Linked DNA regions of Maricaulis maris MCS10. The protein of the gene in region 1 binds, or shares a complex with, the protein of each later gene. Links are inferred from orthologs where the notes say so. Each region holds a gene or a part of one and is shown on either strand. Other genes may lie near its edges. The genes, in order: ccmE and MMAR10_RS14735.

What was found.
Region 2: the proteins of ccmE (region 1) and MMAR10_RS14735 are in contact, whole or in part, in a solved structure (PDB 8CE8), measured with the Escherichia coli proteins. The link is inferred for Maricaulis maris MCS10 from one-to-one orthologs.

Annotation. Positions count from the first base shown.
Region 1 is NC_008347.1:1,032,380-1,047,071, reverse strand. Bases 9,701-12,573 are described here. They hold ccmE (cytochrome c maturation protein CcmE), read right to left. Parts: upstream 11,439-12,573; coding sequence 10,962-11,438; downstream 9,701-10,961. Other genes in these bases: MMAR10_RS04865 (hypothetical protein), read right to left, coding at 12,150-12,573; MMAR10_RS04870 (DUF938 domain-containing protein), read right to left, coding at 11,435-12,091; MMAR10_RS04880 (bifunctional alpha/beta hydrolase/OsmC family protein), read right to left, coding at 9,701-10,879. Outside these bases: MMAR10_RS04925 (PAS domain-containing sensor histidine kinase), read left to right, coding at 1-648; MMAR10_RS04920 (periplasmic heavy metal sensor), read right to left, coding at 656-1,189; MMAR10_RS16050 (hypothetical protein), read right to left, coding at 1,186-1,593; MMAR10_RS04910 (RNA polymerase sigma factor), read right to left, coding at 1,593-2,270; MMAR10_RS04905 (hypothetical protein), read right to left, coding at 2,300-2,875; MMAR10_RS04900 (bifunctional [glutamine synthetase] adenylyltransferase/[glutamine synthetase]-adenylyl-L-tyrosine phosphorylase), read right to left, coding at 2,948-5,833; MMAR10_RS04895 (sensor histidine kinase), read right to left, coding at 5,900-7,333; MMAR10_RS04890 (response regulator transcription factor), read right to left, coding at 7,340-8,011; MMAR10_RS04885 (Do family serine endopeptidase), read right to left, coding at 8,028-9,548; more of MMAR10_RS04880, read right to left, coding at 9,650-9,700; more of MMAR10_RS04865, read right to left, coding at 12,574-13,457; MMAR10_RS04860 (sensor histidine kinase), read right to left, coding at 13,572-14,692. UniProt on the Escherichia coli protein: Heme chaperone required for the biogenesis of c-type cytochromes. Transiently binds heme delivered by CcmC and transfers the heme to apo-cytochromes in a process facilitated by CcmF and CcmH.
Region 2 is NC_008347.1:3,140,334-3,155,032, reverse strand. Bases 7,742-10,621 are described here. They hold MMAR10_RS14735 (heme exporter protein CcmB), read left to right. Parts: upstream 7,742-8,787; coding sequence 8,788-9,456; downstream 9,457-10,621. Other genes in these bases: MMAR10_RS14725 (redoxin family protein), read left to right, coding at 10,411-10,621; ccmD (heme exporter protein CcmD), read left to right, coding at 10,256-10,411; ccmC (heme ABC transporter permease CcmC), read left to right, coding at 9,510-10,259; ccmA (heme ABC exporter ATP-binding protein CcmA), read left to right, coding at 8,147-8,791; acnA (aconitate hydratase AcnA), read right to left, coding at 7,742-7,976. Outside these bases: MMAR10_RS14775 (hypothetical protein), read left to right, coding at 1-395; MMAR10_RS14770 (polyhydroxyalkanoate depolymerase), read right to left, coding at 474-1,736; MMAR10_RS14765 (SCO family protein), read right to left, coding at 1,781-2,413; MMAR10_RS14760 (ActS/PrrB/RegB family redox-sensitive histidine kinase), read left to right, coding at 2,563-3,888; MMAR10_RS14755 (ActR/PrrA/RegA family redox response regulator transcription factor), read left to right, coding at 3,926-4,477; MMAR10_RS14750 (DUF1223 domain-containing protein), read right to left, coding at 4,474-5,220; more of acnA, read right to left, coding at 5,301-7,741; more of MMAR10_RS14725, read left to right, coding at 10,622-10,917; MMAR10_RS14720 (MarR family winged helix-turn-helix transcriptional regulator), read right to left, coding at 10,914-11,519; MMAR10_RS14715 (septation protein IspZ), read right to left, coding at 11,604-12,260; MMAR10_RS14710 (EamA family transporter), read right to left, coding at 12,273-13,121; signal recognition particle-docking protein FtsY, read right to left, coding at 13,125-14,054; tRNA (N(6)-L-threonylcarbamoyladenosine(37)-C(2))-methylthiotransferase MtaB, read right to left, coding at 14,051-14,699. UniProt on the Escherichia coli protein: Required for the export of heme to the periplasm for the biogenesis of c-type cytochromes.

The DNA.
Region 1 (14,692 bases):
ACCGATGCCAGCGAGCTGGTCGAGCAGAGCATCCGCATTGTCCGTGGCCGGGCCGAGGAAAAACAGTTGAAATTGCGCGCCGACGTGTCGGATCTGCCGGAGATCGAGGTCGATCCTCGGGCCTTCAAGCAGGTCATGATCAATCTGGTGTCCAACGCGGTGAAGTTCACGCCCGAAGGCGGCCGGGTCACGGTGCGCGGTTTCCTGTCTGGCCTGGGCGTGGCCTTCCAGGTCTCCGATACCGGTATCGGCATCGCCAAGGACGACCTGCCACGCCTCGGCCGCCCGTTCGAACAGATCGAGAGCCAGCACTCCAAGAGCTTCCAGGGCTCCGGCCTGGGCCTGGCCCTGTCCAAGTCACTGATCGAACTTCATGGCGGCACATTGTCGATCGACTCGGTTCTCGGCGAAGGCACCACCGTGTCGGTCGTCCTGCCGATCAGCCAGGACCAGCCCATTCCGCGCGACGCGATCAAATCGGTAACCGGCGATACCGGCCATGACGATGTCGACACGATCGAGGACGACGGCATCGACACACACGCACCACTTGGCCTGTCAGCCAGCCTGCCGACGGATGACGGTTTCGATGTCGATGATGAATTCGTGGATAGCGAGACGCCGCCCCGGTTCGCCGCCGGCGAATAGGTTCACACTATTGCCGCGGTGGCGGCGGCCCCTCGCGACGACGATCACGCGGTGGCCCGCGGCGTCCGATCCGCTCACGCCCCGCCTGAAGCGCGGCGGCACGGGTCTCGGCATCCAGCCCGGCGACCACGTCCAGGACAATGGTCTCAATCTGCATCTCGATCGCCCGCTGGCTGGCGTGCATCCGCGCCATCGCATCGGCAACCGCCTCCGCGTCAAACTCTTCAGCGACCAAAAGCGCGTCGAGTTCACGGCGAACGTCCATGGCGTCACGGCCAGGTCCACGCATGTCCAGGAAAGCGTTCCGCAGCCGGGCGCGAGCCTCGGCGCGGGCCTCGTCGGGCAAGGCATCAACAAAGCTGCGCAGGTCAAAACCCTGACGCGAGCCCGGGCCGGCGCGGCGGCCGACTTCGCGGGCCTCCGGAGACGGCATCTGCCAGCGTGGTCCGTCGGCGGTCCGATGCACCACATAGCCGGCCAGGGCACCATTGATCAGGACCGAGCCGACCAGGGCTATGATCCAGGGCAAGGCGGGTCTCATGCGTCGTCTCCCAACCAGTCGACCCAGTCCTGCTCATAGCCGGTAAAGGCGTCGGCATAGATCGTGTCCATATCATCCTGTGGCACCGTCACAGCGCCGCTGGCAAAACCCAGGCAGACACCCAGCACCAGCGCGGCGGCGACCGCCGACGGCGCCATCCAGTCCGGCATGGCTGGGCGCGGCAGGCGAGCCAGCACCCGGCGCTCGAGCAGGGCCGTGTCGGCAACCGGCTCAATCATTCGATCCAGCAACTCATCGAGCACCATCTCGTCACTGGTCGCGACGGCAACCAGTTCGGGACGCGCCAGCGCAAAGCCTTGCGCCGCCTCGCGTTCATCCGCCGGCCAATGGGCCGGGTCGGCTCCATAGGCTTCGAGAATCCGGAAAAATCGTTCCTCAGTCATCATTCGTCACCGTAACGGGCGTCACCGCCCCGTGCATAGCTGGCGATCAGATCGGGGGCGTCGCCCAACAACACCGTTTTGAGCTTGCGCCGACCGCGTGCCAGCAGGGATTCAAGCGCATCCACACTTACCGACATGATCTCCGCCGCTTCAATATTGCTCAACTCCTGGAAGTGCACCAGTTCGAGCGCCTGGCGTTGGCGGTCCGGCAATTGCCGCACCGCCGTGGCAATACGATTGCCGCTTTCCGCCTGTTCCATCTGCGCGTCCTGCCCGGGCGTATCATCGGCCCGTTCCGGCAGGGTGTCGGTCAGGACCTCACGCCGCTTGCGCAGGCGGTCATAGCAGAGATTGAGGGCAATCCGGCATACCCAGCTGGACACCCGCGCCTGACCAGACTGCCAACGGCCAGCCGCTTTCCAGACGCGCAGGAAGGTCTCCTGGGCGATATCCTCGGCTTCCATCGGATCACCCAGCGTACGCCGGGCGAGACCGATGATCCGGGACATGTTGGCCGCCATCAGCTCGCGTGCCGCATCGCGATCACCCGCGCCGATGCGCGCCATCAACCTGTCTTCCGCCGCCCGGATGTCGGCCATCGCCGACGCTTCGACCGGCGGGCGTTCGCGGACACGGCCGGAGATGGGTCCGGCATTGGCCGGTTCATCTGTCTTCATGCCGTGTCCGTCAAACATCCGCGTTGCTGCTAGTTCCGCCACCACCGGCGACGGTTCTCACGGCGTTCCTGACGCCTTTCCGATGCGGCGTCCAGCTCGTCCGGCGTGATCACGCCATCCTCATCGGTGTCGAGCATCCCGAACAGGCGGTTTTCGCCGTCGAGGAATTCAGCCCGGGAGATCCGGCCATCCTCATCGGCATCGAACTGCCGGCCCGGTCCTTCGCCACCTCGACCGCCACGACCGCGCATGCCGCGACGTCCGCGACGCTCGCGATCATCACCGTCTTCGGCTTCGGCCTCGCGAGCGGCCCGCAGGCGCTGGCGGATCGGAGACTGGTCCGCCTCGTCGAGATAGCCGTCGCCATTGCGGTCCATCCAGGCGAACATTTCGCCCTGCAGGGCATCGACTTCGGCCCGGGTGATCGAATTATCGCCATTGGCGTCAGCCGCCCGCAGCATCATGGCGGAGCGCATCGCGGGATTGCCGCCACGCTCACCGTGGTCCCCGCGATGCGGGCCGCCGTGTCCCTGGGCCTGGGCGGCTGCCCCGGCCAGCATCAGGCAGGAAGTGCTCATCAGTACAATCAGTTTGAAGGGTTTCATGACGTCGTCCTTGTCGTTCATAGCCTCGCTGTGAATAGAACGGGGCTGACGCCGCAATCCGTCGCCCGGATGTCACATTTTTCCGATCCGGCGCTCGAACACCTTGCGGACGGCCCGCATGCGCCGGTCCAGAGCCGCTTCCAGCGCCTCGATTTTCGCACATCCGGCCAGCTCGGCCAGTCGCGTGGCAAAGCCGCTGCTGGCCTGGGCGGGATCAAAACCGGACCCGTGGGCGCAACGGATCATCTGCAGGACGCCAAGCTGAAGCTGCAGGGTCTCGGTCAGCAGCTTGACCTCGCCCGCGGGCAGCACGCCCGCCTCTCCCAGGGCCTGAAGGGCCTCGCGGGTCGAGGCCCGCACCACATCCTCCCGGTCGGCATGGATGAGCTGGAGTGTCTGGGCGATGAATTCGATGTCCTGCAAACCGCCGGGGCGGGCCTTCAGGTCCCAGATGGATGAGGGTGGCTTGGCCTCGGCCAGCCGCTGGCGCATCGCTCGCGCATCTTCCCGCACACCCTTGCCATCGCGTGGCCGGCACAGTGCCCGTTCAAACGAAGCCGTGACGGCGTCGGCCAGCGGCCCGTCGCCGGCAATGATGCGGGCTCGGGTCAGCGCCATCATCTCCCAGGTCCAGGCCTCGTGCGGATAATAACTGTCGAAGCGCGACAGCGAGACCGCGACCGGCCCGGCCTTGCCGGACGGCCGCAATTGCATGTCGACCGTATAGAGCTCGCCCTCTTCAGTCGGAGCCGACAGCGCGCTGATCAGGCGGGTGGCGAAACGGCCGAACCAGCCCGAGGCGGTCTCGTCACCCTGATAGATGATCATGATGTCCAGATCGCTGTCGGCCGCCAGTTCGCGGCCACCCAGCTTGCCCATGCCCAGGATGACGCCCTCGCCCGGCATGGGGCCGAAACGGCGTTCGGTCTCGTCCTGCGCCGCACGGGCCATTGCTGCCAGCGTCGCATCGGCCATCGCCGAGAAAGCAGCGCCGGCGGTTTGCGCAGTGGCCATCCCGTTGAGGATCTGGGCACCGATGCGGAAGCGCTCCTCACGGACCCGTCGCCGCGCCGAATTGAGACGGTCCTCATACCCTCCGGCCCGCTCCAGCGCCTCGTCGAGCACCCGCTTGAAACTGTCGGCCGGGTCCTGCCCCAATGGTACGGAAAAGCGGTCATCCAGCATCGCATCCAGCAAGGCCGGACGACGCGCCAGATCTGATGCAAGGCGCGGCGCCAGGGTAAGAATGCCGATCAGGTCTGCGGCCAGGCCCGGCTCGTTGGACAATAGTGAGAGAGGTTGCACGCCCATCGGCAGGTTCTCGAAGAAAGCAGCAAACCGGGTCATCGCAGCATCCGGCTCACCAGTCGCCGACATGCGGTCGACCAATTGCGGTGCGATGCGGGCAAACAGGGTCCGCGCGCGGCTGGATCGCACCGCCCTCACCCGGCCACCGGCCCAGCCATTCAGTGTCGCCCAGACCGAGCCCGGCTGCGAGAAGCCCAGGGTCTGCAAGGTCGTGATGGTGTCCGGGGTCGGCTCGACCCCGGTCAGGATCAGCGACCCTGCCGATGAGGACAGCGCCTCATCGCCCTCGAACTGGTCGGAAAAATGACCGTGCACCCTTTGCAGGCAGGCTTCGACGGCCGTTTCGAAGGCCGCGACATCGGCAAAACCCGACAGAGCCGCCAGATCGGCCCGGTCCTCATCCTCCAGCGGCACGGTCTGACTGGGTTCGTCCTGGCGCATCTGGATCCGGTGTTCCCAGCTGCGAAGGTCTCGATAATCCCGCGCCAGGGCATCAACAACGTCCGGCTCGACCGCACCGGTCACGGCCAGCGCGCCCAGAGCCGCCAGCGTCGAGGGTTCGCGCACCCGCTCGTCCCGGCCCCCGAAGACCAGTTGCGGGATCTGGGCATAGAACTCGATCTCGCGAATGCCGCCCCGCCCGAGTTTCAGGTCATGTCCGGCGGGTCGGATCTCGGCCCGGCGCCCGACCGTCTGGATCTGGCGGGCGAGCCCGCGAATGTCGTCAATGGCGGCATAATCCAGCGAGCGTCGCCAGATAAACGGTTGCATGTGGGCGAGGAAGCGGGCCGCGGCGTCACGGTCGCCGGCACTGGCGCGGGCCTTGATCCAGGCCGCGCGTTCCCAGGTCTGACCCAGGCTCTCATAATAATTCAGCGCCGCCTCGGTGGAGATGATGACCGGCGTCGCGCCCGGATCGGGCCGCAGGCGCAGATCGACCCGGAAGACATAACCCTCGGCCGTTACGTCCTGCAGCGATTTTACCACCGCCTGGATCAGGCGCGGCAGTCGTTTGCGCGGTTCCTCGCTGTCGGGCAGCGACAGGCTGTCCGGATCGTAGACGGCCACAAGGTCGATATCGGAGGAGTAATTGAGATCGCCCGTGCCCATCTTGCCCAGCGCCAGAATGACCACGCCCGGAATCGGATTGTCGGGATTGGTCACCGGATGGGCCCGGCCCTGTTCGGCCAGGAAGCGGACATGGGCGTGCAGCGCGGCCTGCAGCGCCGCATCCGCCACCCGCGTCATCGCACCGGTCACCTCGCGAACGTCCCAGACACCGGTCAGGTCGGCCAGGGCCGTGACCAGGTGGGCATCACTCTTGGCATGACGCAGCGCGATATCGAGTGCGGACGGGTCGCCCGCCTCGGCCCCGGCCCGGTGCAGATCGGCGATGACCGATGAAATCAGGGCGTCAGGCGTCCGCACGAGGCAGGCCTCGAGTGTGTCCGCCCGTCGCTGCGCCAGCCGGGCCAGATAGGGGGCAGCCGCGAAAACCGTATCGAGAAAATCCCGGGCCGGGCCGATCGCCTGGCCGACCGTGTCGGGCAGCGCCGCAATCATGTGAGCCGCGGCGCCCGGCGTCCGGCCAGGCAGCGGCGCAAGCCCCGCTGGCAATACACAGTCCGGATGAGCGGCCAAGTCAGTCATGGCAAGCAAACTGACCCGATCCGCCCGACAGGTGAAGGTCTAATTTTGCGGTAGGCCGGCGCTGGCTCACCCCTCAGCGGGCGCCTTGGGAAAGCTGAGTGAGGCGCGCAGGCCGGGACCATGGCCGTCGGACACGACGCCGGGCCCTTCCGCCAGTTCGAACTCGCCATTGTGCACGTCGACAATGGCCTGGACCAGGGACAGTCCAAGCCCGGAACCCGGCTGGGTGCGGGAATTGTCCAGCCGCACAAAGCGCTGGGTGACACGATCACGGTCGGCAGCCGGAATGCCCGGCCCGGTATCGGTGACCGAGAACTCGATCCGACCGCCACCCGTCTCGCGCAGGCGCAGGGTCACCGCCTCGCCGGTCGGGGTGTATTTGACCGCATTGTCGAGAATATTGGCGAGGGCCTGCGACAGCAGGCCCCGATCGCCCAGCATCGACAGGCCGCTCTGGATCTCGCTGTTGAAGGCCAGCCCTTCATCCTCGCAGACAGGCTCGTAGAGCTCGGCCAGGTCGGCGGCGATATCGGCCGGGTCGAGGCGCTGGATCGAGGCACGGCTCTCACCCGCCTCCAGACGCGACAGCGACAGGATGGCGTTGAAGATGCCCAGCAGCTCGTCGGTATCGGCAACGGCACGTTCAAGCGCCTGCTCGCGCGTGTCGGCGTCTCCATCCTCGCGCAGCGCCTCGTCGAGCCGGTTGCGCATGCGGGTCAGCGGAGTGCGCAGGTCATGGGCGATGCTGTCGCCCGTGTGGCGCATGCGGTGCATCAACGCCTCGACCCGGTCGAGCATGTTGTTGAAATTCTCGGACAGCTCGTCCAGCTCGTCGCCGGTGAAGTTTCGCGGCGCCCGGGGTTGCAGGTCCCCGGCCTTGACCCGCCGGGCGACCGTATTGATGCGGTCGAGGCGGCGCACGAAACGCCGGCTGACGAAGATCCCGGTCGCCACACCCAGCGCCAGTGCCAGCGCCGAGGCGGCCAGGATGGTGTTGAGCATCCGCGATATCAGTCGCGTTTCCTCGTCGACATCGAGACCGACATAGAGCCGGTAACCGGACGGCAGCTCGATGATACGGCCCCGAGCGGTGCGATCATCCTTGCCGTCCTCACCATCACTGTCACCGGCGGCAGGCCGTCGATAGGTGAACTGGACCCGGCCTTCATCATCGGGCTGGACCTCGGGCAGATAGGTCAGATTACCCGACAGGCTGCGCCCGGTGGGGTGGACGAGCAGGTAGAGATAGTCGGCACCGCCGCCGACGGTTCGTTCAAGGATATAGCGATTGACCGTGCGTATCCCGCCAGCCTGGAAGCTGGCATCCAGGGCGACGACTTCCTCGTTGATCGCACTATCGGCACGGCGCAGCACCATGCCGGCCGAGGCCGCATAGACAAAGCCCAGCGTGACAAAACTCGACAGGGCGAACAGGGCCGCCGACAGAAGCGTCTGCCGGAAGGCCGTTGTCCGAAGAAAGGCGGCACCGCGCGCCGTCATGCCGGATCAGGCCTGCAGACGGTAACCGGCTCCGCGCACCGTGTGCAGCAACGAGCGCGGGAAGGGTTTGTCGATCTTCGAGCGCAGACGCGAAATGTGCACATCAATGACATTGGTCTGGGGGTCGAAATGATAGTCCCAGACTTTTTCCAGCAACATGGTGCGGGTCACCACCTGGCCGGAATGCTTCATCAGGAATTCCAGCAAGCGGAATTCGCGGGGCTGGAGCAGGATGTCCTCGCCCTCACGGATCACCGTGCGGGCCAGCAGGTCCATTTCCAGATCACCGACCACCAGCTTGGTCCGGACGGTATCCGGATCACGGCGACGGGCCAGGGCCTCGACGCGGGCCAGCAATTCGGCAAAGGCGTAGGGCTTGACCAGATAGTCATCGCCGCCCGCCTTCAGCCCTTCGACACGGTCATCGACCTCGCCGAGGGCAGAGAGGATGAGGACCGGGGTGCGATCATCGTCGGCGCGCAGCGCCTCGACCATCGAAAGCCCGTCCATGCGCGGCATCATGCGGTCAACAACGAGCACGTCGTATTCCGCGGCGCGGGCCATTTCCAGGCCCTCTTCGCCGTCACCGGCATGGTCGGCCACATGGCCGCTTTCGCGAAGGCCCTTGCGGATATAGCTGGCTGCTTCGCGGTCGTCTTCAACGATCAGAATGCGCACCCCGATCTCCTTTTCTCTAGTCGGCAGAGCCGAGTTGCAGGGCGACATAGCGCTGACCGCCACGTCCCTCGACCAGCAGCAGGATGGCGCTGCGACCGTCTTCACGGGCTTCATCGGCGATGGCACGGAGGGCCTCGGCGTCGGCAACAGAATTGCCACCCGCTTCCAGGATGATGTCGCCGACCTGGACACCCTTGCGGGCGGCCTCGCTGCCCGGCTCGATCTCGTCGACCACCACGCCGCTGACTTCAGCGCCAAGGCCGCGGACCTCACGGTCCTCCTCAGCGAGCGGCGCCATCGACATGCCGAACACGGAAGTCCGTGCCGGAGCCGCATCAACACTGCTCATGCTGGCCAGTTGTTCCTCGCCCGGGCGATCACCCAGCGTGGCACGGATGGTCCGCTCGCGGCCGTCACGCAGCACCAGGAAGCGGACATCGCCGCCGGCCTGGATATTGCCGACGCGGCGGGTCAGGTCGCGCGAACCGTCAACGGCCTCGCCATCGATTTCCAGCACCACATCCTCGCGCTCGAAACCGGCGCGGTCGGCGGGGCCGCCCTCGACGATCGAGCTGATGATGGCGCCGGTCGTGCCCTCAAGGCCCAGCGCTTCGGCAATGTCCTCGGTGACATTCTGGATCGAGACACCCAGCCAGCCGCGCGCCACCCGGCCATCATCGCGCAGATCGCCGACGATGCGGGCCGCGACGTCGGAGGGAATGGCAAAGCCGATGCCGACATTGCCGCCAGACGGCGAGAAGATTTGCGAGTTCACGCCGATCACATTGCCGTTGAGGTCAAAGGTCGGGCCGCCGGAATTGCCGCGATTGATCGAGGCGTCGGTCTGGATGAAGTCATTATAGGTGGAATTGCCGATCGGACGACCGATGGCCGAGATGATACCGGCTGTTGCCGTACCGCCGAGACCGAAGGGATTGCCGACCGCGACGACCCAGTCGCCAACCCGGTAGTTCGGGTTCTCTTCCAGCCGCACAAACGGGAAATCAGTCTCGCCATCGACCTTGAGCAGCGCCAGGTCGGTCTGCGGATCGGTACCAATGACGCGGGCAGGAAACTCCTCGCCCTCGGCCGTTCCGATGGTGATCTCGTCGGCATTGGCCACCACATGGTGATTGGTCACCAGATATCCGTCAGCCGAGATGAAGAAGCCGGATCCCAGCGACTGGCGCGGTTGCGGCTGCGGCGCCTGGCGCTGGCCGCCGAACTGGCGCTCCATCCATTCGCGCATTTGCGGGGGGAGATTGTCGAGGTCGGGTCCATTGCCGCCGCCAAAGGGCGAGCTCTCGACCAGTCCGCTGACCTGAACCGTGACCACGGACGGGCTGACGGTTTCGATCAGGTCGGCAAAGGACAGCGGTGCGCCGGCCGGGACGGCAGCCGCCAGGGGCGGCGCCTCGGACGACTGGACGGCGTAGGCCTCGCCCATCGAGCGATCCAGGAGACTTCCTGCTGCCAGCGCGGACAGGACCAGAAGCGAAACTCCGCCGAGGCGGCGTATGCGATCAACCGAAATCATGAGTGTCGACGACCTTTCCATTGCGATTAGGAGCACAATTTCACGCGGCGGGACTAACCCCCGCGTGACTCAAACATTACAATAACATTACAGATGGTAACTTACCCGTCATCTTTCAAACGGGTCCGCACGACAACCGGGCTGTGCAGGGTCCGATGCACCGGGCATTTGTCGGCGATCTCGAGGAGGCGGGCCGTCTGGGCCGCATCAAGCTCACCCTCCAGCGTGATCTCCCGCTCGAAGATGTCGACATGGCGTTCCTGGCCGTCGACGCAGTCGGCGCAGTCATCGGCATGGCCCTTGTGATGACCGGTACTGACCGTGACCCGGTCCAGCGGCAGGCCCTTGCGGTCGGCATACATGCGCAGGGTCATCGAGGTACAGCTGCCCAGCGCTGCGCTGAGATAGCCATAGGGCGACGGACCGGCATCCAGGCCACCGACCGAAGCCGGCTCATCGGCCAGCATCACATGCTCGCCGGCAACCACATGGTTCTCATAGGGGCCGGCACCGGTTTCCCGGACGACGACCACCCCCTCGCCTGCGGATTCCGGCGGCTCGGGCCGGGTCTCGGGCAGATAGCGCTCGGCCCAGGCGGCAATCATGTCGGCGGCGTATTCGGCATCCGGCCGGTTTCCCAGCAGATGATCGGCATCATCAAGGCTGACAAAGCTCTTGGGGTGTCTGGCGGCGCGAAACAGCCGGGACGCATTGTCGATAGCGACAATGGCATCGGTGGGGGCATGCAACAGCAGCAGGGGGCGGTGCAAGGCCGCCGCGGCGTCTTCCACCCTGTGCCCGCCAATATCGTCGAGAAACTGCTTCTTGAGCGTGAAGGTCCGACCGGCCAGTTCCACCCGGGCCACGCCCTCGCGTTCAATGGCGTCGACATCGGCGGCAAACTGCTGCGTCACATGCGCGGCGTCGGCCGGCGCACCGATCGTCGCCACCGCACGAACCGATGGCAGCTGACCCGCCGCCGCGATCACCGCCGCCCCGCCCAGTGAATGCCCGATCAAGAGGGACGGCGCCGCGTGCTCGGCTTCCAGATAGCCGGCAGCGGCGATCAGGTCGGCGATGTTGGAGGAGAAATTGGTATTGGCGAAATCGCCATCCGACTGTCCCAGCCCGGTGAAGTCGAAGCGCAGCACAGCGAAACCCGCAGCCGTCAGCCGCCGGGCGATCCGGCTTGCTGCGAGAATGTCCTTGGAACAGGAAAAGCAATGCGCGAACAGCGCATACGCCCGCGGCCGGCCATGCGGCATTTCAAGCCGGGCGGCGAGCGTCTCGCCAAGGGCGCCTTCAAAATCAACACGTCGGGTCTGTGCCATTGCCTGTCTCCTTCAGCCAGCTTGGAGGTAAGGCGTCCACGATGGCATGCAAGACACAAGCGCTTGAGCGCGAGGACAGGCCTCAGCGACTATCGCCATCGCCAGCTGCCGACGGCGTCTCGCCCTCACCCTGCCAGACGCCGGCCTCACGCAGGGCCTCAGCGACTTCCGGCGGCATATAGGTCTCATCATGCTTGGCCAACACCGTGCGGGCCTGCAACACGCCGTCAGCAGCGAAACGCCCCTCGACCACAACCCCCTGCCCTTCACGGAACAGGTCGGGCAGCAGGCCGGCATATTCCACCTGCACATTCTCGACCCGGTCGGTGATCACGAAACGGGTCGCGCCGCTGGCCGCCTCGCCCACCGATTCTTCCAGCACCAGTCCGCCGACGCGGATCCGGGCTTCGATGCCTGGATGTTCCGCCGCGATCTCGCTGGGCGAATAGAAGAAGACCACGGCACTGCGCAGCGCCATGAGACCGAGCCCGACCGCAACCACCAGAACGATCGCCGAGGCGGCAATGGTAGCGAGACGTCGATTGCGATGCCGCATCATTCCGGCTCCCGGCGTTGAAAGATGAGCATGAGATTATTGGCCGGCATGTCGACCCGTTCGACCAGGACGAGGCCGTGCGAAGCCAGCAGCGTCGTGACCGCGTCCAGCGGGCGCACACCCCATTCCGGATTGCGTGATTTCAGCGACGCGTCAAAGGCCAGGTTTGACGGCGCGGTCTCGTCGCCGAGCAGATAGGGGCCGTACAGCACGAGATGGCCGCCCGGCCGCAGCCGGTCCTGCGCCAGCGAGGCGAGAGCCTCGGCCACCGCCCATGGAGCGATATGGATGACATTCATGCAGACCAGCGCGTCGAAACCGTCAATCGCGACAAGCGTCTGCGGGCGCAGGAGATCGATTTCGAGCGGTGCCAGGATCGCGCCACCGACCTCACCGGCCCAGGCGGCCTGGCTGTCGCGCGAGGCCGCATCGGGGTCGCTGGGCTGCCAACTCAGATCCGGGCGGGCCTGACAGGCCGCCACCGCATGCTCACCGGTTCCCGAGCCGATTTCCAGCACCGAGGCACCGGTCGGCAGGACCCGGGCCAGAACCTCGGCAATGGCATCGCGATTGCGCGCCGCGCTGGGCGAATACAGGCGACCCTGCTCGCTCGCGCGATCCTCAAGGGCAATGGGGGATTTGGGAGGCTGGACCATGACAACGAACTACGTTGCACAGAGCGGCAGTGCAAGGCGGAGGGATGCAGTCGGGACGCTATGCCGCGGTCGCGGCAACACCGCGCCGTCGCAGCAGCGACGCGGCCTCGTCATGCCCCGCACTTTCCATCAGGCGGATGGTGATATCCAGCCCGTCCTGAGCGGTGGTGCGGTTCTGGCCTTCACTGGAGGCAACCAGATCGACCAGCATCTCGCCGGCCTCCTGCATGCGCTTTTCGGCCGCATCGGCGATGCGTTTCTGGGTCGAGGCGATCGCAGCGGCCGTCGCATGTACCCGGCATTTTCCGAGGAAGTAGAGCAGGCCATCGGCCTTGTCGACGGCGGCGGCGGGCGGGATCTGGGCCGGTATGACCCTCCCGCTGCGCCCGCGGCGCGGTTCGGGCAGACCGGCATCGAGCGCCAGGGGGACCTTGGCGAGGATCTTCTCGACATTCGTCGAGGCCTCGGCCCGCAATCCGAACAGGGCGCGGCCCCAGCGTCCATCCTTGCGGATACCGAATTCGGCCGCCATGCCGGTTGAAAACGCGACGAAACGGTCAAACACCAGATAACAGGCCTTGGCCTCTTCGAGCGTTTGCGGCGGCTGTTTCAGACGGGCTGCGAAATAGCCGGTATCGCCGAGCACGGCGTCGCCGACCGCGGCCAGCTCCGTCTTCTGCACGACCAGGTCATCATCCCGGCGACCGATCCGCTTGACCACGCGGAAAATCTGCCAGGGACTTTCCAGTCGACCCATGGTCAGGAGCAGGACCCACAAGGCGGCCTCGGCATTCGATTCCACCATCTCCTCATGCAACTGCTTGACCAGCAGCGACAGCTCGTCGTCGAAATCCTCGATCTTGTCCGGCAATTGGCCCATGGCGCTGGCGATTTGCTCGCAATTGTTCAGCAGGATGATCGCATCGCTCAGCATCGCCCGGCCTTCGCCGCCGAACCGTTTGAGCAACGCGGTCATGTCCTTGGGCACGCGATCGGCCTTGTGAACCGCATCTGCCAGCGCCGCACCGGCCTGACGGCGAAAATCGAACCAGATCGGATCCCGCTCCGGCCGTTTGCACTTCTTGGCAGTCTCGACCATGTCCTTGGCCAGATGGCGCCCCATCCAACCCCAGATCTTCGACAGGTCCTCGGCCGAGAAACGAAAACGCGACGGCGGGATCAGCGCCGAATCGCCAACCAGGGGACGCAGGGGGGCCAGGACATAGGCCTTCGCCATGTCGCCCGCGGGCGGCCGCATGGCTTCCTCAAGCTCGGAAAAAATGGTGTCGAGCGCCGCCGACGCCGGATCACTCGCGGCGGCCGCCTTGGTTGTGGCTCTTAATGCCGCCCGCATTTTCTCGGGCATGCTGCGCCACAGCGCTTCGAGTTTGGCTCGCTGAGAAGGCGAGAGATTGGCCATGATCCAGAATACACAGTCTTTTGCTAATCCTAGTCTTCAACCACTTCGGTTAATGACCACTTAGCGACCAGTCGCCGGCAATCCAATACGGGCCGCCAGTCCGCCGAGTTCTGATCTCGACAAGCTGAGTTCTCCACCATAGGCCTTGGCCAGATCCGAAACAATTGCCAGACCAAGACCCGAGCCCGGTGCCTGCTCGTCCAGCCGGACCCCGCGCTGCAGGGCGGCTTCGCACTGCTGCGGGTCGAGGCCCGGACCGTCATCCTCGATTATCACGGCCAGTTCCCGGGCCGCCGTCCGGCGGGCCACCACATGGACCTCACCGCCCGACCACTTGCAGGCATTGTCCATCAGATTGCCGATCATCTCTTCAAGGTCCTGGCGCTCACCCTTGAAATTGAGACCCTCCTCGGCCTCGACGGTAATCCGGATACCACGTGCGGCATTGATCTTTTCCAGCGTCCGCGCGAGGTCGCTCACAGTCGACGCAACCGGCGTACGCGCACCGACGGCCTTGGCGTGGGCCGCGGCCCGGGCGCGGCGCAGATGATGTTCGACCTGTTCAGTCATCACGCCGGTCTGCCGTTCGACCATGTCGGCCAGCGCCCCTTGCGAGGTCCGCGCCTCATTGGTCAGAACGGCAATCGGTGTTTTCAGCGCGTGGGCGAGGTTGCCGACATGGGTGCGTGATCGCTCGACCAGCTCGCGCGAGTGATCGAGCATGGCATTGAGCTCGTCGGCCAGCGGCTGGAGCTCGACCGGAAACTCGCCATCAACGCGCTCCTGATTGCCCTCGCGGACTTCCGCGACGCTGGTCCGCATGCGCAGGACCGGCGCCAGACCGATCCGGACCTGGAAGAAGACACCCGCAGCAATGGCAGTGGCAAAGCCCAGGAACATGATGCCCGACGTGATGGCGAAATTTCGGACATCGCGGTCCGCGATTTCTCGATCCTCGGCCGCCATCATGATGACCATGTCCGCACGCGCCGGCAACTGCACGGCCTGTCCGGTGAGGCGCAAGGGCTCACCGCTTGGCCCCTTGGTGTCGAACGACATCACCTGTCCCGGGCTGGCCAGCAAGGAGGCCATCAGGGCGTCGGGCGGTGTCAGGGTCTCGTCCCACAGCGACCGGGACACGACCAGCGCCTGGTGTCCGCCGCCTTCCATGACGGGAGCGT
Region 2 (14,699 bases), 2.1 Mb from region 1 along the record:
ACGGCTCCGACGAAGAGGCACAGATGGACGTCGTCGCACAGCTGATGGCGCCCTTGCTGATCAACAACATCTCGATGCGTCTGGTTGACCTGTCAATTCTCGACCGGGCTCTGGAAGCAGGTGCCACAACACAAGGCATCAGCAAGGAAGAGCTGCGTGTCCAGGCTGGTGCAATGCTCGGAATGGGGTTGATGGCGGCACCGCCTGAAATTCCGCGCCCGGTCCTGGCACAGCTTTCGACTGCGCTGACCAACTTCATCAATCAGGGTGGCACTCTGACGGTCGACATGACCCCGCCTGCGCCGCTGAGCATCGGAGGCATGCTGGTCGATATCGAGGCCGGCACCTTTGACTTTAACTCACTCGGATTGACCTTCACGTCCGAAGCGCCCTGATCCAGGGCCGCACACAAGCAGAAAAGGCGCCACCCATCTCGGGCGGCGCCTTTTTTGTTGTGCTGGGCGGAGAGGGGGTTAGCGGGTTGCGAGCGCCGCCTTGCCCGTTTCATCCATGAAAGACTTCATCCGCGGTGCGATTTCCTCACGGAAGCGGCGCCCGTTGAATACCCCGTAATGCCCGACCGAGGGCTGCACCCAGTCCTGCTGGAGGGCGTCCGGCAGGTTGCCGCACAGGGTGTGGGCTGCCTGGGTCTGGCCGATCCCGGAAATATCGTCATTCTCGCCTTCAACGGTCAGAAGAGCGACGTCCCTGATGGCCGATGGATCGACCGTGCGGTCTCCATGCGTTTGTATGCCCCGCGCCAGCTTGTGCTCCTGGAACACGTCGGTGATCGTTTGCAGGTAGAATTCCTCAGATAGGTCCATCACAGCCAGATACTCGTCGTAGAAGGTCCGGTGCTTTTCAGCACTGTCGCCATCTCCCTCGACCAGATGGGTGTAGAAATTCCAGTGCGCATCGACATGACGGTCCAGATTCATGTTCATGAAGCCAGCCAGCTGAAGGAAGCCTGGATAGACCCGGCGGAAAGCGCCCGGATTGGGGGCCGGTACCGTGTGGATCAGATTGTTGGCAAACCAGTCGAATGGCTTTTCTTCGGCCAGCTTGTTCGGAACCGTCGGCGACAGGCGTGTATCAATCGGCGAGCCCATGAACGTCATCGAGGCGGGCCGGTTGGGGTCATCATCCTCTGCCATCATGGCGATGGCGGCGAGGGTCGGCGGGCCAGGCTGACAGACCGCGACTACGTGCAGGTCCGGTCCGAGCTGGGCGATCATTTCGCGAATATAGCTGGTGAAGTCATCCAGATCGAAGCGACCGTCGGTGACCGGCACCATGCGAGCGTCCTGCCAGTCGGTGATATAGACCTCGCTGTCTGGCAGGAAGGCTTCGACTGTCCCGCGCAGCAGGGTGGCGTAGTGACCCGACATCGGCGCGACAAAGAGAACCTTGCGGTCCGGCGTGTCACCCCGCGCCGCGACCAGGGCATCGTGATCGCGTTCGAAGTGTACGATCGAGCACCAGGGTTTGGTCCAGATGACCTGTTCGCTGACCCCGACCGTCTGCCCATTGATTTCGGTCTGGTCGATCATCCATTCAGGTTTGGCATAGCGCCGGGTGACGGATTCAAACAGCTCGGCTGCAGCGGCCATGGTCCGTCCGGCCATGGTGTCGCCCATCGGGTTCATCGGCGAGCGCATCACCTGGCGCGTGGCATTGGCCGCGGCCCGCCAGGGTGTCATCGCAATGCGATTGAATTCATAAACGCTGTACAGCATGGGCTCTCCTCGCGCCGGCGCAGGGCCGTCACTAATCCGGATGACTATCCGGGATTTTCCTCAAGGAAGTCTTGCAGGCGTGCCGTGAGATCAACCGGATCGACGCCGGTTGGGAAAACGTCCACGAATACGCCATTGCCATCCATCAGATAGATGAAGGATGAGTGGTCCATCAGATAGTCACCGCTGCCGGCATCCTCGGCGCGTTGATAGACAACGCGATAGACCCGCGCGGCGGCCGCGATTTGCTCTTCTGTACCGGTCAGGCCGACCAGCCCGTCCGGAAAGGCGGGTGAGCTGACATAGCGGGCCATCTGCTCCACCGTGTCGCGCTCGGGGTCGAAGCTGATCAGGATCGGCTGGATCCGGGCGCGCTGGTCGGCGTCCAACTGGTCCATCGCCGCGGCCATGATCTGAAGCGAAAACGGGCAGGCGTCCGGGCAATAGGTGTAGCCGAAATAGATCAGCATCAATTTGCCGGCATATGTCTCGTGTGTGACCGTCGTGCCGGTCTGGTCGACAAGTTCGAAGGGGCCGCCGATCTGAGCCTCGCCGCTGGTGCGTACGGCGCCACGTCGCACGTCCTGCCTGTCGCTATTCGTCACGAGCTGCGTGAAAAACGCGATCAGGAGTACGGTGGGTGCGGCGATGAGAAGCCAGAGCAATGGGCGTGGCATTGTCACTCCTGGTAAGCCCGGCGCGATCTATCCGCGCGCGGACGAAGCATGTTAGTCCAAACACATCGGTTTTGCTGCGTGTGCGAAGGTAGGGCCAAGCCCCTCCTCTGTCCATCGCGGCGAGCGGTCACGCTTGCGGGAGACATGTCATGGTCAATGATAGTGATTGGGACCCTTATGGTGCGGACGCCCATCTGACGCCGGTCTTTGGCCGGTTGAGGCTGCGAACCCTGGTCATGCTGCGCTGGCTGGCCGTCGGTGGCCAGACGGCGACAATCCTGATCGTGCATTTTTTCGCCGGCTTCGAACTCCCTATCGGCTTTTGCCTGGGCATCATCGCCCTCAGCGCTCTGGTCAACACCTGGTTGACGCTTGCCGTGCCGCCACAGAAATTTGCCCGCGACTGGGAGGCGTTCGCCCAGCTGGGCTATGACGTCCTGCAAATGTGCGCGCTGTTGATGCTCACCGGCGGGCTGCAAAACCCCTTTGTGGTGATGTTGGCCGCGCCGATCATCATCGCCGTTGCCGCCCTGCCGCCGCGCTGGTCAAGCGGGGTTGCCGCCATCGCCGTGGCCGGGACGGGTGCGATGTGGTTGTGGAGCCTGCCACTGCCCTGGTATGGCGAGGCCACGCTGGACCTGCCAGGCATGTATGTCTTTGGCCTGTGGGCTGCGATCTTCATCGCAGTGGCCTTCACGGCCGTCTATTCTTGGCGGGTCAGCCATGAGGGCAAGCGCATGGCGACTGCGCTGGCGGCGACACAGAGTGTCCTGTCGCGCGAGCAACGCCTTTCGGCGCTGGGGGCGCTGTCGGCTGCAGCGGCGCACGAGCTGGGGACGCCATTGGCAACCATCCAGCTGACCGCCAAGGAAATGTTGCGCGAAATCGGGGCTGGAACGGCGTTGAGCGAGGATGCCGAGTTGCTGGTCACACAGGCGCGACGCTGCCGCGACATTCTGAAGCGCCTGGGCGAGGTCCAGGAAGCGTCCGACGAACGCCATGATCGCATCGAAATGCTGGCTGCTCTCGAAGAGGCAAGTGCACCCCTGCGAGGGCTGGGGCCGGTCGTGACGGTTCAACTGGGTGATTCGGCCGAGGGGGAGGCGCCAATCCTGCGGCGGATCCCCGAGCTGCTCTACGGGATCGGAAATTTCGTCGAGAACTCGGTTGATTTCGCTGTGGCCCGCGTTGTGGTGGAAGGTCGCTGGGACCGGTCGAACATCTATGTCCGTGTGATGGATGACGGGCCCGGTTTTACCTCTGATGTCCTGTCAAAGATCGGTGAGCCCTACGTGACTACCCGTTCGGGAACGCCGGGGCAGGGCGGGCTGGGGTTGGGGGTCTTCATTGCCAAGACAATGATCGAAAAAAGCGGCGGCGTGGTGCGCTTCGACAATGCTCCGGCGCCTGGCGGGGCAGTTGTCTCGATCCGCTGGCCGCGCAAACGGGTGGAGGCGCAGCACTCACTGGGCTAGATAGTGAGTCACCATCGGATTTTGCGAGGACCGACGCGTGAGCGAGATCGAATACGAGCTTCCCGACGACAAATCCCTTCTCATCCTCGATGATGACGCGCCATTCCGGACCCGGCTGGGTCGGGCCATGACCGGGCGCGGCTTCATCGTCTCCGCAGTGGCGACGGTAGATGAAGCCAAGGAAGTGGCGCGGTCCAACCCGCCAGCCTTTGCCGTTCTGGACCTGCGCCTGCAGGATGGCGACGGTCTGGATGTGGTGAAGGCATTGCACGCCTCGCGGGCGGACTGCCGGGTCGTCATGCTCACCGGCTATGGCAATATTGCTACCGCCGTGGCTGCGGTTAAGGCCGGTGCGGTTGATTATCTGTCCAAGCCGGCCGATGCCGACGACATCATCAAGGCGCTTCTGGCCCACCCGGAAGACAAGCCCGAACCGCCGGAAAACCCGATGTCTGCCGACCGGGTCCGCTGGGAACACATCCAGCGCGTGTTCGAGCTCTGCGATCACAACGTCTCTGAAACAGCGCGCCGGTTGAACATGCACCGCCGTACCCTGCAGCGAATACTCGCCAAGCGCGCGCCGCGTTAGCGGGGCGCAGCCCCTCTGGCGGCGACGCGGGCATAACCATAGACCGGGCCACCATTGGCACCTTGGACAATTGCGACCGTGCCAAAACGGCGAAAACTCTCGCCGGTGAAAACGGCCGGGCCGCCGGACCAATTGCCTAGATAAGTCAGACTCTTCACCATGTTATAGTGAAGCATGTCGAGCCCCTCATTCTCGCCGGAGCGGACGGAAACAGACGCCCAGCCCGGTGCGTAGGCGACAAGCCAGACATCCAGGTCCTCCTCTGGAGCTTCACCGTCAAGTGATACCTGAAAAGACCCGAACGGGCCGTCGGCGACTGTGATCACTGGGCTGCCTGGCATAGCTGTCAAGCGCGCGTCGACGGCATTGGCAACCGCGTCTTGCTCCCAACCGGGCGCATCGGTAACGCCGTCGACCACAAAATGGGGTGTGTAAAGGCGTGGCACATCAAGCCGGGGTAGATAGGTGCGCTGGCGCTGGACATATTCGGGTCGGGCATAGGTGTCGGTCCAACCATACATGTCCCAATAGGACACCGCATAGGCGAGAACGAACACATTTTCGCGCTGGTCAAGCTCGCCGAGATAACGGTTGGCTTCCGGGCACAGTCCGCATCCCTGGCTCGTGAAGAGTTCCACCAGGACCGGGCGCTCATCGTCAGCGCCGGGCTCTTCAAACGCGCCAGCGGCGGGAAGGCAGGCCCATTCGAAAGCGGACAGGAGGAGGGCAGCAAGCCATTTCATGGGTCTAGATAAGCATCCCCGCCCGCATCATCCAATCAATTGGCTGTGACGCGGGCGGGAGCTTCTTGTGCCGCTGTGCCCTAGGAGGCAGCGAGATTGCGCAACACGTAGTGCAGGATGCCGCCGTGGCGGAAGTATTCCAGCTCGTTCTCGGTATCGATCCGGGCGCGGGCCGGGGCCGTCTTCACGGTGCCGTCCGGGAAGGTGATCGAGACGGTCATGACAGCGCGCGGCTCGAGAGCCTCAATGCCGAGAATGGTGACCGTTTCGTCGCCAGTCATCCCGAGGGCTTCCCAGCTGGCGCCGTCCTCGAACTGCAGGGGCAGCACGCCCATGCCGATCAGGTTGGAGCGGTGGATACGCTCGAAGCTCTCGGCGATGACCGCCTTGACGCCCAGAAGGCGGGTGCCCTTGGCAGCCCAGTCACGCGATGAGCCGGTGCCGTATTCCTTGCCACCAAAAACGACCAGCGGTGTGCCTTCGGACTGATGCTCCATGCAGGCGTCGAAAATGTCGACCTGCTTGCCGTCCTTCAGCGTGTAACCGCCTTCAACACCGTCCAGCATCTTGTTCTTGATGCGGATATTGGCGAACGTGCCGCGCATCATCACTTCGTGATTGCCGCGCCGTGAGCCGTAGGAGTTGAACTCCAGAACCGGAACCTGGCGTTCCTGCAGGTAGCGACCGGCCGGGCTGTCGGCCTTGATCGAACCGGCCGGCGAGATGTGGTCGGTGGTGATGCTGTCGCCAAACAGGCCCATGATCTTGGCATTGACGACATCGCCCGGGCTTTCCGGCTCCATCGTCATGCCTTCGAAATAGGGCGGGTTCTGCACATAGGTGGAGGTGTGATCCCAGGCATAGGTCAGGCCGCCGGAAACCTCGATGCCGCCCCAGGCGTCGTCGCCCTTGAACACATTGGCATAACGCTTGGCGAACATGTCCGGGGTCACCGAGGTGCGAACCACTTCGGCGATCTCGGCGGAGGTCGGCCAGATGTCCTTGAGATAGACGTCATTGCCGTCCTGGTCCTGGCCCAGCGGGTCGGTGGCCAGATTGACCTTCATCGAACCGGCGAGAGCGTAGGCGACAACCAGCGGCGGTGAGGCCAGATAGTTGGCACGCACGTCCGGCGAGATCCGGCCTTCGAAATTGCGGTTGCCAGACAGCACCGAGGTGGCGACCAGATCATTCTCGTTGATGGTCTTGGAGATCGCCGGCGGCAGCGGACCGGAATTGCCGATACAGGTTGTGCAGCCATAGCCCACGAGGTCGAAGCCGAGAGCGTCGAGATCATCATTCAGGCCGGCACGCAGCAGGTAGTCGGTGACAACCTGAGAGCCCGGGGCCAGCGAGGTTTTCACCCACGGCTTGGTCTTCAGCCCCTTGGCCACCGCATTGCGGGCCAGGAGGCCGGCGCCAAGCATGACCGACGGGTTGGACGTATTGGTGCACGATGTGATCGCAGCGATCGCGACATTGCCATTGGTGAAGTCATAGTCCTCACCCTCGACCGGGGCGGATTTGTCCAGTTCGTCGCCCTTGCCGTATTCGCTTTCCATGATGCGGGCAAAGCCGGCGGAGGCATTGGACAGTTCGATCCAGTCCTGCGGGCGCTTCGGGCCGGAGACGGCCGGAACGACTTCCGACATGTCGAGATGCAGCGTGTCGGTGAAGACCGGGTCGGCATCATAATCCGGGCGGAACATGCCTTGGGCCTTGGAATAGGCCTCGACCAGGGCGACGCGCTTGTCGTCGCGTCCGGTTGCTGTGAGATAGGCCAGCGTTTCATTGTCGACCGGGAAGAAGCCGCAAGTGGCGCCGTATTCCGGAGCCATGTTCGCGATGGTGGCTTCGTCTTCCAGCGACAGGTGGTCGAGACCGGTGCCGTAGAATTCCACGAACTTGCCGACCACACCCTTCGCGCGCAGCATTTCGACAACTTTCAGAACGAGGTCGGTCGCCGTGGCGCCTTCCGGCAGCTTGCCGGTCAGTTCGAAGCCGATCACTTCCGGGATCAGCATGGAGACCGGCTGGCCGAGCATGGCGGCCTCGGCCTCGATACCACCAACACCCCAGCCCAGCACGGCGAGGCCATTGATCATGGTGGTGTGGCTGTCGGTGCCGACGCAAGTGTCCGGATAGGCGATGGTTTCGCCGTTTTCGTCCTTGGTCCAGACAGCCTGGGCCAGATTTTCCAGATTGACCTGGTGGATGATGCCGGTGCCCGGCGGGACGACGCGGAAATTGTCAAACGCCTTGGCGCCCCATTTGAGGAATTTGTAACGCTCGCCATTGCGCTGGTACTCGCGCTCGACATTCTTGGCGAAGCTGTCGGCTTGGCCGAAATTGTCGACCATGACGGAGTGGTCGATCACCAGGTCGACGGGGACCTGCGGGTTGATACGGTCCGGGTCGGCGCCAAGCTTGGTGGCTGCATCGCGCATGGCGGCCAGGTCAACGACGGCCGGAACGCCGGTGAAGTCCTGCATGACCACACGGGCCGGGCGGTAGGCGATCTCATGGGTCGACTTGCGGGTCGTCAGCCATTCGGCCATCGCCTCGATATCGGCCTTGGTGACAGTCTTGCCGTCTTCAAAGCGCAGCAGGTTTTCCAGAAGCACTTTCAGCGAACCCGGCAGGCGGGAAACTCCGGCCAGCCCGTTCGCCTCGGCGACCTTCAGGTCATAATAGGCATAGGTCTCACCGGCAGCGGTGAGGGTGCGTTTACAGGAAAAACTGTCGAGAGAGGCCATATGGGTCGTCCTCATGGGGTCAGGGGTGAAATACCCGGTGGGGAGGTCAGCCGCAGTTTACGGCCACATGTTTTGGCGGGTTTTAGCCGGACATTCGCTTTGCTGCAATGCGGCGTTGCGCGCGTTGACGGATGGGGTGCTGTCAGGCGACATGCAAAGTGATGCCGACGATGACCGAGAAATTCCCCGACCTGCCCGATCTGCAGCCCGAGACGCTTCGTGTTTCCGGTCTGTCGCTGAGCCGCGGCGACATCACGCTGGTCCGCGATTTCAGCCTCGATCTGGCCCCGGGCCAGGCGATGCTGATGAGTGGCCCCAACGGGACTGGCAAGACAACCCTGCTGCGCGCGGTCGCCGGATTTGTCCGCCCTGATGCGGGACGTGTTGTTTTCGGTGAGGGCCCAAAGGCTGACAGTGCCTCCGAGCTTGTTGCCTGGTTGGGTCATGCGGATGGCCTCAAACCTGTCGAGACGCCGAGACAGAGTTTGCGCTTCTGGGCGAAGATGAATGATCAGGGCCGCGATCCTATCCTGCCCTTGATGCGCGCGATGGCCATTGAGAGCCTGATCGACCGACCGGCCAGCCGCCTGTCGCGGGGCCAACAGCGCCGTTGTGCGCTGGTCAGGGTTGCGCTGGCCAACCGGCCGATCTGGTTGCTTGACGAGCCCGCCGGTCCGCTCGATGGCGGTGGACGAGCGCGCCTGGCAGCGCTTGTGGACTGGCATCGTTCCCGCGGCGGAAGTGTGATCGCAGCGACGCATCAGTCCCTGGATTGGCCGGACGCCAAACGAATCGACCTCGGGGCGCACAGATGAGCGCTTTCGGAGCCATTTTCTCCCGCGAAGCCGGGCTGGCCTGGGCGGGCGGCGGCGGTCCTGCCGGACCGGCTGCCTTTTTCCTCGGCGCGATCACGTTGGCGCCGCTGGCCATCGGACCGGCCGCCGACCTGCTGGTTGCGGTGGGACCGGGCATCATGGGTTTCGCGGCCTTGCTGTCAGTGCTGCAATCGGCCGACCGCCTGTTTGGCGATGATCATGCCGATGGCACCGCCGAGCTTTATCTGTTGAGTGGTTTGTCGCTGCCATGGCTGGTGCTGGCCAAGGTCATGGGGCAGGCCTTGGCCACGCTGTGGCCGCTACCCGTGATCGGGCTGCTGGGCGCCATGATGTATGGCGTGCCGGTGCTTCCTGCCTGCGTGGGAGCCCTGGCCCTGCTGGCCGCCATACCGGCGCTGTCCCTGATCGCCGGCTTCGCCGGAGCTCTGGCGGCGGGTGTCCGTCGTAGTGGTTTGCTGATTGCACTGATCGCCACGCCAATGATGGTGCCGGTTCTGATTTTCGCTGCCGGGGCTGGTCGGTCGGCCCTTGCAGGCGATGAGCGGGCGCTGGCCAACCTGCTGCTGACGGTCGCCGTCTCGCTTGGAACAACGGCGCTGGCACCATTCGGGATTGTTGCGGCCTTGCGGAGCCGGTTGGGCTGACGGAAAATCGGTCGCAGTTGCCCGCAGGGCAGCGGCACAGTAAGTGAGCTGACATGCTGTCCTACTTCTCCAATCCGCAACGCTTCGACCAGCTCGCCCGGGCCCTGATCCCGGTGTTCGGTGTCCTGGCCGTGCTGTTGTTGGCTGTTGGTGTCTGGCTGGCCTTGCTCGGCTCGCCACCCGACTACCAGCAGGGTGAAACGATCCGGATCATGTATGTGCATGTGCCGGCGGCCTATATGGCAATGGCGCTCTATGCGGCGCTGGCGGTGGCCAGTTTTGTCTATTTCGTCTGGCGCCACGCGTTGGCCGACACGGCAGCCGAGATCATCGCGCCGATCGGTGCGGTGTTCACTGTGCTCGCCCTGTTCACCGGCTCGCTCTGGGGCAAGCCGATGTGGGGGACCTGGTGGGAATGGGATGCACGGATGACCTCGGTGCTCGTGCTGCTGCTGGTCTATCTGGGCTATATGGCGCTGCGGGCGGCACTCGAGGATACCCAGCAGGCCGCGCGCACCGGTGCTGTCCTGGCGATGGCGGGGATCGTCAATCTGGTCATCGTGAAATTCTCGGTCGACTGGTGGTCGAGCCTTCACCAGCCCGCCTCGATCATCCGCCTTGACGGCCCAACCATCCACGCCAGCCAGCTCTGGCCGCTCCTGGTCATGATCCTGGCCTATACCTGCTTTGCCGGCTGGCTGGTGCTCTACCGTCTGCGCAGCCAGGCGATCCGGCGGCGCGTGCGCACCTTGCAGCGCCAGCGTGAGCAAGCCGCCCGGGCGCGAGAAGAGGTTGTGTCATGAGCGAGTTTCTGGAAATGGGCGGCTATGCGGCCTTCGTCTGGCCGACTTGGGCGGCGTCTGTCCTGGCCCTGGCAGGGCTGGTCGCTCACGCTCTCATCGAGCGGCGGCAGGCGCGTGAAGCCTTGCGTCGGCTGGAACGGGATGAAGCTTGATGCAGACGATCCGGATTGCGGCATGGTTGGCCTTGATCGGACTGGTTGCGGCGCTTGGCTGGCGCTTCTGGGATGATCGCAGCGCTCCGGTGCCAATCCCGATGCCGGCGCTCACCACGACCCCGCTGGAGGGGCGCGAAAGCTTCGATGCCGCTTTGGTTGACGGCGTCTGGTTGCTCAATGTCTGGGGCAGCTGGTGCGCGCCTTGCCATGCCGAGCATCCGGTGCTGATGGCCTTGCGCAGCGAGGGTATCGCGATCTACGGGCTGAACTGGCGGGATACGCCGGAGGCTGCCAATCAGTTTCTTGATGTGCTGGGAGACCCGTTTGTGGGCGTCATGCAGGATGACAACAACCAGTCTGTGCGAGCCCTCGGCATTGAGGGCGCGCCTGAGACCCTTGTCATTGCAAATGGCGAGATTCTGGCCCGCTGGCCCGGCCCACTGACACCGGATGCCCTGCGGCAGGTCATCTATCCGGCGCTGGATCGAGCGCTGCGGAACTAGGTGCCGGTTTTCGGCGCTGCGTCAGCCGAAACCTTCTTCGATTTTCGAGCTGCTTTCTTGGCCTTTGCCTTGGCTTTTTCCTTGGCCTTCTTCTTGGCCTTCTTCTTTTTCTCTTTGACCTTGATCTTGGCCTGTTTGGCTGCCTCCTCGCCCTTTTCGAGCGTCTCCGCTATCCGGCGCAGGGTCTCCAGGAAACTCGCGCGCTTGTTTTTCGGGAGGGCCGACAGGATTGCCTTGTCAGCCTCCTTCGCGCCGAGCGTCGCCGCTTCAAGCAGCGCCCGTCCGTCATCGGTCAGCTTGACTGCATTGGCGCGGGCATCGTCGGGAAGCTTTTCCCGTTCGAGCAGGCCATTCTTGACCATTCGGGCGACCAGCTCGGCGAGGGTGGAGCGGTCGATCCCGGTCGATTTGACCAGCTGGGTCTGGGTCAGGCCTTCTTCTTCGGCGGTCGCATGCAGGACGGCGAACTGACGCTGGGTCAGCTTGGCTCCCGCCATCGCCTTGGTGAATCGTTCTGCCGCGAACTGCTGGGCCCTGTGGAGCAGATGGCCGGGTGACTCCGAGAGATGGAATTCCTTGGTGTCGTGCTTGTCGTGCGCCATGACCGCCCCCGCCTGTTCGGGAATTCATCCTAGGGCGGATTTATAACGCAGGAATGACAAATGTCCGAACACGGAATGTCGGTGTCAGGCGTCGGGTTCTGCTGGGGTTTTCGGCTGGTTCTTGAGGATCAGCGGCATTTGCGATGCGGCGAACAAGACCGACAGCACCATCACGCCAAGCTTGGCGTTTGACCAAAAGGCCTCGCTCAATTCCAGCCCGGCGAACCAGCGCGCGCTTTCGGGCACCACGCTGTCAGTGATGTGACGCCACATGACCTCATTGAGGCCGGCGAGGAATTGGAACCAGAGGGCCCATCGGATGGCGAGAAGGGTCCAGGCGCGATCCGTCAGTTCGAAGATATGCCCGAAGAACACCTTCCAGATATTGTGGCCCAGCGCCAGGCTGACCAGAACGAGATAGGACAGGAACAGATTGATGATGGTGGGTTTGGCGTAGATGAAGACCGGGTCTTGCAGGAATATTCCCAGCGCCCCGAAGAACAATACGATGACGGTGGTGAAGACCAGCATCGGCGGAATGCGTCGTTCGATCCGGATCGACATTGCCAAGGCGATGGTTGCGGCGACCATATAGGCGCCGGTGCCGATATAGATCGCCTGGTCAGCGGCGAACATGCGCGCGACATTGTAGACGACGATCCAGACCCCGATGGGGCCGGCATCGATGAGGAGGCGCGAGCCCTGCTCGGACGTTTTCTGGGTCTGGGCCAAGGTCAGCACTCCGTTTGCGGTTTACATCACCTGAAGCAATACGAGCCCGGCAGCAAGGCAGATTGCAAGCAGGATGCGCCGTCCGCCGAAGGGTTCCTTCAGCACGAGCGCGGCGAGCAGGGCTCCCAATACGATGGAAAGCTCACGCAGGGCGGCCATGGGCGCGACCGGGGCATTGGCGTAGGCATAAAGGGCCAGCCCGTAGGTGGCGAGGTTGAAACCCATGCACATCAGGGCCGGTCGGGTTTCCTGCCGAGCGATGGACAGGAAGCTTGTGCCGCGCCGAAAGATCGCCGTCGGCAGGATGGTCACGCCGGACAGGACGAAGAACCAGCCCAGATAGATGAAAAGCTGACCTGAAACCCGCACACCGGCCGCATCGATCACGGTATAGCTGGCCGTCATGCTGGCTGCGGCGAGGGCCAGAAGGATCAGTTTCAGCTTGGGTTTGCCGTCACGTTCGGGCCAGGCAAAGCCGATCAGCGCCGCTGTCGCAACGCCGAGCCCGGCCAACTGTCCGAGCGAAACCGTCTCGCCGAGAAACACGAATGCAGCCAACGCCGCCAGCGCCGGCGCTGCGCCGCGCATGACCGGATAGGCGAGATTCATCTCCCCCTCGTTGAAAGCCGCGACCAACAGCATGTTGAAGGCCCAGATCACCACTGCGCCGGTGAGCAGGAAACGCCAGACTTCCCACGGAGGAATGGGCTGGAACAGGAGCCAGGGCAGAATGAGAACAGCCAGGAAGCCCTGGGTCAGGCCACGAAAGACGAGCTTGTCGGTCGCCTTCTTGGTCAGCAGGGTCATGACCGCATGGGCCAGTGCCGAGCCCAACATGGCCAGGGTGGCGAGGGCGAGCGTGTTGTCCAAGCGCTAGCTTTCCAGCCCGGCCAGGGCGCGCGAGAAATCGCGGGCCGAGAAGGGCTGTAAGTCCTCTTCTCCCTCGCCGATACCGATATAGTGGATTGGCAGCTGGAACTTCTCGGCGACCTGGACCAGGGCGCCGCCCTTGGCGGTCCCGTCCAGCTTGGTCATCACCACGCCGGTTACTTCGGAGGCTTCCAGGAAGGCCTGGGCCTGCGACACGGCGTTGGAGCCGACCGTGCCGTCCAGCACGAGGACAACATGATGCGGCGCGTCCGGCATGCGCTTCTTGATGACCCGCACGACCTTGCGCAGCTCATCCATCAGCTCCGCCTTGTTTTGCAGGCGTCCGGCGGTGTCGATCAAGACGACGTCATGACCGTCGCGGTCGGCCTGGTCGATGGCGTCGAAGGCGAGACCTGCCGCATCAGCACCGATTTCCCGTTTGATCACTGGCGACTTGGCCCGCTCTCCCCAGACCGAGACCTGCTCGATGGCGGCGGCGCGGAAAGTGTCCCCGGCGGCCAGGATCGGATTGCGACCCTCGCGCTTCAGCTTGACCGCAATCTTGCCCAGCGTCGTGGTCTTGCCTGAGCCGTTTACCCCGACAAACAGCACGACCTGGGGCCGGGCACCGCTCAGATCCAGCCCTTGCTCCAGCGGCGTCAGCGTTTCGGCGACCACCTCTGCCAGGGCTTCACGGACCTCTTCGTCGGAAACTTCCTTGTCGAACCGGTCCTTGGCCAGGCGTTCAGTGACCTGCATGGCCGCTGCCGCGCCCAGGTCGGCCGCGATCAGGACGTCTTCAAGCTCTTCCAGCGCCTCGCGATCGAGTTTGCGCTTGGTGAAAATCGCGCTGACGCTGTCTCCCAGCTTGGACGAGGAGCGTTTGAGCCCCTGTGCCAGTCGGGAGAAGAAACCGGGCTTCTTCTCGCTCATCCGGTGATGACCCCCTGTAATTCACGCCCGTCATGCCCCGATATTGCGATATCGACAAGCGCACCGGCCCGCGGGAATTCGGCTTCTTCGATGCGGATGCCGGCAAAGTTTCCGGCGCGGGCAAAGCCCGGCTTTTCAACCAGAGCGGCCCTCTCCAACCCGATCATCCCGTCGAGGTGCCGGCTGAGAGCCTCGTCGGCCTTGGCGCGGAGCCGGTTGGCGCGATCCTTGATCACCGCGCGCTCGAGCTGCGGCATGCGCGCTGCTGGTGTCCCGGGACGCGGCGAATAGGGGAAGACGTGCAGATAGGCGAGCCGGCACTCGTCGACCAGGCGGATCGAGTTTTCGAACATGGCATCGGTCTCGGTCGGGAAGCCCGCGATCATGTCGGCGCCGAAGGCGATTTCGGGTCGGGCCGACTTCAACCGCTCGCACAGGGCAATCGCGTCATCGCGCAGATGACGCCGCTTCATGCGCTTGAGGATCATGTCGTCGCCGGCCTGCAGCGACAGGTGCAGATAGGGCGCGATCCGCGTCTCACCCGTCACCGCTTCGAACAGCGCCTCATCGATTTCAATCGCGTCGATCGAGGACAGGCGCAGTCGCGGCAGGTCCGGAACATGTTTCAGGATGGACTGGACCAGA